One region of the Tardiphaga sp. 619_E2_N8_4 genome, then DNA from elsewhere that is predicted to be linked to it. Evidence: predicted binding sites of a transcription regulator. Region 1 holds the regulator's gene; each other region holds the start of a gene.

What was found. The regulator PhoB, encoded in region 1, activates phosphate uptake and scavenging genes when phosphate is short. The targets are predictions, from matches to a motif close to TGTCATNNANCTGTCAT.
Region 2: the regulator PhoB is predicted to act here: its motif matches at 1,074-1,090, upstream of AB8A23_RS18690 (RNA degradosome polyphosphate kinase).
Region 3: the regulator PhoB is predicted to act here: its motif matches at 1,397-1,413, upstream of ppk2 (polyphosphate kinase 2).
Region 4: the regulator PhoB is predicted to act here: its motif matches at 1,165-1,181, upstream of phnF (phosphonate metabolism transcriptional regulator PhnF).

The regions. Positions count from the first base shown of each region.
Region 1 covers NZ_JBPWQJ010000001.1:671,129-673,327, reverse strand. The annotation lists gene pstB (phosphate ABC transporter ATP-binding protein PstB) at 1-65, shown strand, start outside; gene phoU (phosphate signaling complex protein PhoU) at 94-807, shown strand; gene phoB (phosphate regulon transcriptional regulator PhoB) at 899-1,603, shown strand; gene AB8A23_RS03175 (GcrA family cell cycle regulator) at 1,846-2,199, opposite strand, start outside.
Region 2 covers NZ_JBPWQJ010000001.1:3,893,862-3,896,060, reverse strand. The annotation lists gene AB8A23_RS18690 (RNA degradosome polyphosphate kinase) at 1-1,002, opposite strand, end outside; gene AB8A23_RS18685 (chromosomal replication initiator DnaA) at 1,159-1,836, opposite strand; gene AB8A23_RS18680 (CDP-alcohol phosphatidyltransferase family protein) at 1,883-2,199, opposite strand, start outside.
Region 3 covers NZ_JBPWQJ010000001.1:2,795,543-2,797,741, forward strand. The annotation lists gene AB8A23_RS13350 ((2Fe-2S)-binding protein) at 1-125, opposite strand, end outside; gene ppk2 (polyphosphate kinase 2) at 422-1,348, opposite strand; gene AB8A23_RS13360 (hypothetical protein) at 1,588-1,860, shown strand; gene AB8A23_RS13365 (methyl-accepting chemotaxis protein) at 1,955-2,199, opposite strand, start outside.
Region 4 covers NZ_JBPWQJ010000001.1:2,808,515-2,810,713, forward strand. The annotation lists gene AB8A23_RS13420 (nuclear transport factor 2 family protein) at 1-377, shown strand, start outside; gene phnF (phosphonate metabolism transcriptional regulator PhnF) at 378-1,112, opposite strand; gene phnG (phosphonate C-P lyase system protein PhnG) at 1,238-1,699, shown strand; gene phnH (phosphonate C-P lyase system protein PhnH) at 1,702-2,199, shown strand, end outside.

The DNA of each region.
Region 1 (2,199 bases):
ACAAGATCTTCACGTCGCCGACCGATCGCCGCACCCAGGATTACATCACCGGCCGCTTCGGCTGACGCGACATATTCGCGGGAGGAATTTGAGATGGCTTTTGAACACACCACCAAGGCTTTCGACGACGATCTGCAGGAGCTGACCCGTCTCGTTGCCGAGATGGGTGGCCTCGCGGAACGGCAGATCGTCGAATCCGTCGATGCGCTGATCCGCCGGGACGTCGCGCTCGGTGCGCGCGTCGTCGCCACTGACTCCGAGATCGACCAGTTGCAGCGCACGATCGAAGAGCGCGCCGTGCTGACCATCGCCAAGCGCCAGCCGATGGCTGTCGATCTGCGCGAGATCGTCGGCGCGCTGCGCGTCGCCACCGATCTGGAACGCATCGGCGATCTCTCCAAGAATATCGGTAAGCGCGTCAATGCACTCGACAGCGACTTCCATCCGCTGAAGCTGATCCGCGGCCTCGAGCACATGACCGACCTCGTGACCACCCAGGTCAAGGCTGTGCTCGACGCCTATGCCGCACACGATCTGCCCGCCGCGATGACGGTGTGGAAGGGCGACGAGGAAATCGACGCGATCTGCACCTCGCTGTTCCGCGAACTCCTGACCTATATGATGGAAGACCCGCGTAATATTTCGTTCTGTATCCACCTGATGTTCTGCGCCAAGAATATCGAGCGGATCGGTGACCATGCCACCAATATTGCGGAAACCGTGTTCTACATGATCGAGGGCCAGCAGATCCTCGACAAGCGCCCGAAGGGCGACATGACCACATTCGCGAATACGCCGACGGTCTGAAGCATGATCCGGAAAAGTGGAAGCCAGTCTTCCGCAAGGATCATGATCTAAAGGCTTTTCGGACGTCACTGAGGATATTGACCATATGGCTGTGAATGCACGCATTCTGGTGGTGGAGGACGAGGAAGCCCTCACGACGCTTCTTCGCTACAATCTCGACGCCGAAGGCTATGATGTTGAAACCGTCGCTCGCGGCGACGATGCGGACACCCGCTTGAAGGAGCGGGTGCCGGATCTCGTGGTGCTCGACTGGATGCTGCCGGGCCTGTCCGGCATCGAACTGTGCCGCCGCTTGCGCGCACGGCCTGAAACCAAGGCATTGCCGATCATCATGCTGACGGCGCGTGGCGAAGAGAGCGAGCGCGTCCGCGGTCTCGCCACCGGTGCCGACGACTACATCGTCAAGCCGTTCTCCGTGCCGGAGCTCCTGGCCCGCGTGAAGGGCCTGCTCCGTCGTGCAGCTCCCGAGCGTCTCGCCACTGTCCTGGCGTTTGGCGACATCGAACTCGACCGTGACAAGCGCCGCGTCGTGCGCTCAAGCCGTCCGATCGATCTCGGTCCGACCGAATATCGCCTGCTGGAGTTCTTCCTGGAACATCCGGGCCGCGTGTTCAGCCGCGAGCAGTTGCTCGACAGCGTCTGGGGCCGCGACATCTATATCGACGAGCGCACCGTCGACGTGCATATCGGCCGCCTGCGCAAGCTGCTCAATCCCGCCGGTGAGCCCGATCCGATCCGCACCGTGCGCGGCGCCGGCTACGCGCTGGACGACCGGTTCGACAAGGCGGCGGAGTAGGTATCTTCCTTCTCCCCGCCTGCGGGGAGAAGGTGGCCCGGCATTGCGCAGCGACGCCGGGTCGGATGAGGGGGACTCTCCATCGGCTTCGGAGTCTGTGGAGCGGGGCCCTCACCCGACGCCCTCATGCTTCGCATGCGGACGCCGACATCTCCCCGCAAGCGGGGCGAGGTTAGAAGCCCCAAACAAAAAATGCCCGGCTCATCACCGGGCATTTTCATTTGGTTTAGATATCTTCCAGCTCAGCGCGTCGGCTTCGGCACCGCGCGGCGGCGGTCGCTGGCCGGCTGATAGGCGATGCGCGAGTGATGTGCGCAATAGGGGGCGCCGGCCAGGGCCTTGCCGCCGCAGAAATAGAAGTCCGCGCTCGACGGATCGCCGATCGGCCAATGGCAGGTGGCTTCGTTGAGTTCGACCAGCGACAGGCGCTGGCTGATCGGCACAATGTTGTCATAGGCGATCGGGTCGGGCTCGGCCTCGATCTCGTAGTTATGGGCCAATGCTGTGTTGCCGCGCGCCATCGGGCGGGCGACGCGTACCATCTGCTGCGCCGGGCGCGCCTTGCGCTGCCGCGGAGCTGCCGAGGAGGGGCTCTT
Region 2 (2,199 bases), 3.2 Mb from region 1:
GGGCACGAATTCGAGATCGGGCCGATCGAGCCGTGTGAGTTGCGAGACCTCGTTCATGGCGAGAATGCCGTCGACCAGCAGGATTTCGTCATCCGAGGTCGCCAGCGCGCGCTGCACGAAGGCACGGAGTTCTGCCGGCATGCCGGCTTCGATTTCGAGGCGGATCACCGACCCTCTGCGGCGACGCTTCAGCGCAGTCTCGAACAGCCGGACCAGATCCTCGGCCTCTTCTTCGACTTCAAGTTCACTGTCGCGGATGATGCGGAAGGCACCCTGCCCCTGAACAGTGTAGCCCGGGAATAGACGCGCGATGAACAGGCCAGTGGCCTGTTCCAGCGTGATAAGGCGGACCGCGCCGTCCTTGCCGGGGGTCGGCAGGCGGATGAAGCGATCGATCTTGCCGGGCATGCGGATCAGCGCGTTCATCGTCTTGCCGTCGGACACCCGCGACAGATGCAGCGCGATGGTGAAGCCCAGACTCGGAATGAACGGGAACGGATGCGCCGGATCGATCGCCAGCGGCGTCAGCAGCGGGAAAATGTTGTGGAGGAAGTGGTCCTCGATCCAGGTCCGGTCGGCCTTGCTGACCTCCTTGCCGTCGAGCAGCACGATTCCGACATCGGCCAGCATGCCGCGCTGGTCGCGCCAGATCGCCTGCTGGTCGCTGCCGAGCTTGGAGACCGCGCTGTTGATCAGCACCAGTTGCTCGGCCGGGGTCAGGCCGTCCGGGCTGCGCTCGCTGATTCCCTCGCGGACCTGCGCCTTGATGCCGGCGACGCGGACCATGAAGAATTCATCAAGGTTGTTTGCGGAAATCGACAGGAAGCGGACGCGCTCCAGCGCCGGATGGCCCGGATTGACGGACTCCTCAAGGACGCGGCGATTGAAATGCAGCCAGGACAGCTCGCGATTGATGAAGCGCTCGGGACCCGACGCGACCACCTCTGCCGGCTTCGCTTCGCCCTTTTTCTCTTCAATAACAATCTCTTCTGCGGAGTCCATGAGGCAGCAATCCATCCAGTTCAAGCAGCGCTATAGTGCCGACAAATCACAGCGGACATTGCGTCAGTTGCGTGACGCTTCGATGACATTGAGGAACCTGCCTGCTGCGCCGTCAAGGCACGGTTTGACGCGCCGCGCTTGACGTCCAAGGCTAAGTCAGGCGTCGCGCAGCAGTTCCGCGGCCAATGCACGGGTGACCGGCCGCCCAAGCCGAAGCGCCTCGCTATCCAGCAATTCCACCGTATGGCGGGCGGCGGCGAATGACCGCTCGATGCGGCTGGCCACATAGCTGACCACGCTCTCGTCGATGCTGAGCTGGCGGTCGGCGCAAAACTTCACGATCAGCGCCCGAAACAACCCGTCATCCGGCGGCAGCAGATTGAGTACCGGGATCGCACGGAGCCGCGACCGCAGATCGCGCAACTCGACCTCCATGGCGGCCGGGGCGACCCGCGCCGTAATCAGCACATAGGCGTTGTCCTGACGTGCCAGATTAAGAAGGTGGAACAGCGCCCGCTCGTCGAAGGCACCGGCATTGAGATCCTCCACCACCAGTGCGTTGGTCACCAACTCAGCCGGAACCGTCGCAGCCGTCAGGCTGTGCGCCATGGTGGAGCGCGCCCCGGCCTCCTCGGCCCAGATCGCCGCCAGATGGCTCTTGCCGGACCCTTCCGGGCCGACAAGGAGCATTACCCGGTTCGGCCAGTCCGGCCAGCAGTCGATCAGTCCCAGCGCCTCGGCATTGGCCGGGCCCTCAAGGAAGTTATCGCGGGACAGACTCTCCGCATGGGGCAGCGCGAACGCCAGTTGACGGGGTTGGACGCGGGCGACCACGCAAATACTCCTGCCGGCTCCGCCGGCGAACGTCACGAATACCGGTTTACCGGGGCTCTTGACCGGGTTCGATGGTGCTCATGTGTCGCATCCACTCGACGAGATAGAAGGACACAGAGAGCAGCGTCAAGACGGTCACAAAGCCCATTAAAATCAAATCGTAAGGCGATGATTTGAAACCAAATCCGAGGGCAGCAAGAACCAAGGCTGCGAAGGCCACCTGCGCCACCGTATTGAGCTTCGATACCATCAGCGGCTTCATCGGGATCGGTTTGCCGAACAACCACGACACAATGACGGCGCCCACGATCATGATATCCCGCGACACCACGAGAATCACGATCCAACGCGGAACTGCCCCCC
Region 3 (2,199 bases), 2.1 Mb from region 1:
AGCGCAACGCCGCAGCCGAATTTTGTGCCGGTCATGCCGAGAATATCGCGCAGCACCCAGAGCAGGGGCATGTCGTCTGGTGCGTCGAAGGACTTCTGCTCGCCGTTGATATTGAGATTTGCCACAGTGAGACCCCCGTTTGCTCGACTCGATGATGCAATGGCGAATGGTTCGTCATCGACCAACGACGGTACTATAGGCGTACGGTCATCATTTCAAAAGCAGCAATAAGATGCAGCAGGACTATACATTGGTTTGTATGTCGCGCGAGCGTGTCTGTCGGATAAATCGCGGTAAAATCTGCGCGACGTCATCCGACGCCCTCTTCGTGGGCGTCGGATGACTTTTATTCAAAAGAATATTGCGGTTGCGTTAGGCTCGGCCTGCCCGAAAAACGTTACGCAATCTGCCGACTGTGGGGCTAGTACCGCTCCGGCACATACATTTCGGCTGGCACCGGCGTGCGGTGATAGTCGGGATTGCGCACGCGTGCAGGCAGGACCACGGGCGGATGCTCGACCTCCTGATAGGGAAGCTGTTCGAGCAGATGCGCGATGCAGTTCAAGCGCGCCTTCTTCTTGTCGACGGCCTGCACCACATGCCACGGGGCTTCCGGAATATGCGTATGCTCGAGCATCGCTTCCTTGGCTTTGGTGTATTGCTCCCAGCGGGTGCGCGCCTCGACATCCATCGGGCTGAGCTTCCACTGTTTGAGCGGGTCGGCGATACGCATCGAGAAGCGCAGGTGCTGCGCTTCGTCGGTGATCGAGAACCAGTATTTGACCAGGATGATGCCCGAGCGCACCAGCATGCGTTCGAATTCCGGCACCGAGCGGAAGAATTCCTCCACGTCATCTTCGGTGCAGAAACCCATCACGCGCTCGACGCCGGCGCGGTTGTACCAGCTACGATCGAACAGCACGATCTCGCCGCCGGCGGGGAGATGCGAGACGTAACGCTGGAAGTACCATTGGGTGCGTTCGCGCTCATTCGGCGCGGGGAGTGCGGCAACGCGGCAGACGCGCGGATTAAGCCGCTGGGTGATCCGCTTGATAACGCCACCCTTGCCAGCGGAATCGCGACCCTCGAAGATCACCACGACCTTGAGCTTGTTCTGCTGCACCCAGCTCTGCAGCTTCACCAATTCGCCCTGCAGGCGGAACAGTTCCTTGAAATAGAGGCGTCGCTCGATGGTCTCCGCCGGGCTGTGGTCGGACATTTCGTTGGTCAGGGCGTCGAGACGATCGTCGTCGATCTCGAGCTCGAGTTCTTCATCGAAGCCGTCCAGCATCTCTGCACGAATGCGGTCGTGGATTGCTTGCGCGTCGTCGAGGGAATGTTCGGTCATGGCAGCTCCGCTTGTATCGAATGGGTTCACGGTTATGGACCGATGCAAATGTCAGCGGTGTGACACTGCCTCCCAGGCCCCGGGGCGAATGGGGAAATGGCCCCGATGGGTCTCGCCGCCGCTGTCCATGCAGGACGGGGTGCCGCAAGCCGAAATTCAACTACGCGTGATTGGCGCTACCTTGAGAGCCAAGCGTGCGCATCTGAGGTCGCGGGGCTCGTTGACCAAGGAAAAATGTGATGAATAAATTCATTCTGTTGGGCGCCGCTTTACTGATCGCCGGCACTGCGAGCTGGACCGCGCAGGCCAAAGACGGGCAGAGCGCTGCCAGCAAGCATCGACGGATCATGTCCTCTCACGCGCGGTATGAGGGAAGCGCCCCCGTAACGGTCTATCGCGGATTTGGTGCCGGCCCCGGTTCAGGTTCATATGGATACAGCGCGCCATATGGATATGGCGGCGGTTCATACGGCGGAGATGACAATGCGGAAGGCCGAACGAGCGGCGGCTAGGAGGGCTTGGCAGTTTTGGCTGCTAACCCACTCGCAGACGGAATATGCGGCGCTGCGCCAGGTCTCAGGTAGCAGCGCCGTTTACAAACCCAAATCATAATTTGTACGCCGTGCGGAAGCCGCCCCAATGGCGTCCCTGTATGCGCACGGGCACGTCGATCTCGCGCATCATCACGGTCTGACCGTTGCCCATGTCGCGGGCATAACTCTGGATCAGGTAGGAACGGGTATTGCGACCGGCGGCCAATCCAGCCGGATCGTTGAAGATGCGGCGGTTGCGGCAGTTGGCAGTGTTCCAGCTCGCATCACCCGGGCGCTGCGGCTTCGAATAGATGCTGT
Region 4 (2,199 bases), 2.1 Mb from region 1:
TGAAAGTGTCGCTCGCCTATACCGAGGACTCGACCTGGCGCAATCGCGGCGAGTTCTTTCAGGGGCGCCCGGCGATCGTCGAATTCCTCACCCGTAAATGGGCGAAGGAGCACGAATATCGGCTGATCAAGGATTTGTGGGCGTTCGACGGCAATCACATTGCCGTGCGCTTTCAATATGAATGGCACGATGACGCCGGCAACTGGCATCGCTCCTATGGCAATGAGCAGTGGGAATTTGATGAGGCCGGCCTGATGCGGCGCCGCGAGGCGAGCATCAATGACGTTGCGATTGCCGAGAAGGATCGCCGTTTCCTGTGGCCGGCGCCGGGGCCGCGTCCGGCCGATGTGCCGGGTCTCGGCACCGACCCGTTCTAACTAAAGCGAACCGCTATCGACCACGAATTCGACGCGCTCGGCGACGAAGCGCGAATGCGTAGCGCTGAGCGGCGTGCCGTCGGCATCCACATCGATGGAATCGACAATCAAGATCGGGCGCCCGAGTGCAACACCAAGCCGTGTCGCATCGGTCGCGTCGATGATCCCCGCGGTCACCTTCGTCGAGGCGCGGCGATAGTCCTTGATGCCGTAATGCGCCAGCGCCTTGGTCATCGAGCGCACGCGCTCATAGACCTTGCCGAAATCGGGAAAGCGTTCGGCCGACAGCCAGTTGGTGCCGACGCAGATCGGCGTCTTGTCCGCCAACCGCAAGGCTTCAATGCGGATCAGCGGAGCGCCGGCTTTGAGGCCAAGCTGCCTTGCGAGATCGCGTGTTGCCACATCGTCCCAGGCTCCGATCAATTGCGCTTGCGGCTCGCGCCCGCCGGCACCGGCAATTTCCGAGAAGCGCGTGCGTGATCGCAGGGGATATGCAAGCTTTGGCGATTCCACATAGGTGCCGCTGCCGCGCTCGGCGCGCACCAGGCCGCGTTCGGCCAGGGTCGCGAGCGCGCGGCGCACGGTGTGCCGATTGACGCGGTAGATGTCAGCCAGTTCGGTCTCGCCGGGCAGCTTTTCGCCAGCGCCATAGCGGCCATCTGCAATGCCGCGCTCGATGCCGTCGGCGACGTGCCGCCACAATGCAACGCCTGTTGGCTTGTCCTGAATGGTCACAAAATTGGTCCCGGAATGATGTCGACCACGCATTAGCGAAAAATCGTGCCGCTGTCACGAAACGGTCATTGCCTCCGCCTATAAAGTTGTCTAGTAAATCATACAACTTGTTGAGCGACGGTGACATGACTTCATCCTCCCTGAACCACCAGCAGGCCCGGCGCCGTGAGGCGATGGGGGTGCTTGGGCACTCCGCCACGGCGGATATCGCCGGTTATCTCGATGCAGTGGCTGTTCCCGCCCATGAACAACTGCGTCAGCCGGAAAACGGCCTGGTGATGCTGCGCGGCCGGATCGGCGGCGATGGCGCGCCATTCAATCTCGGCGAGGCGACGGTGTCGCGTGCCGCTGTACGGCTTGCCAGCGGTGAGGTCGGCTTCGGCTACACACTGGGCCGTGACGGCGCGAAGGCGCACCTGATCGCGCTCTGCGACGCACTCATCCAGACCGTTGAATTTTCAGATGCTGTCGAGACCAAGGTGCTCACGCCGCTGCGTGCGCGCGTCGTCGCCGATAGCAAGCGCAAGGCTGCGGAGACCGCGGCGACCAAAGTCGATTTCTACACGCTCGTACGCGGGGAGGGCTGATCATGACGACAGTTGCGGAAATGCCGGCCGGTTTCGTGGATAAGGTCCTCGCGGCGCAATCGACCTTCCGTTCGGTGATGGACGCGATGGCGCGTCCCGGCACCGTGCAGCGCATTCAGGCTGTTTCGGGCGTACCTGCGCCGATGATGCGCGGCGCGGCCGCTATCGCGCTCACGCTGTTCGATCAGGACACGCCGGTGTGGCTCGATAGCAAGTTGGCGGCGACGATGGATGTTGCCAAGTGGATCAAGTTTCACACTAGCGCGCCTGTGATTGCCGATCCGGCGGTGTGCGCCTTTGCCGTGGTGGCCGATCCCGCTGCGCTACCGTCCTTCGAGCACTTCGCCTTCGGCACCGGCGAATATCCGGATCGTTCCACCACCATCATCCTGCAGGTGGCGAGCCTGACTGAAGGCCCTGCCTATGAATTGCGCGGTCCCGGGATCGACGGCGCCACCATCCTGCGCGCCGCGATCGGCGTGCCGGATCTGCTGGATCGT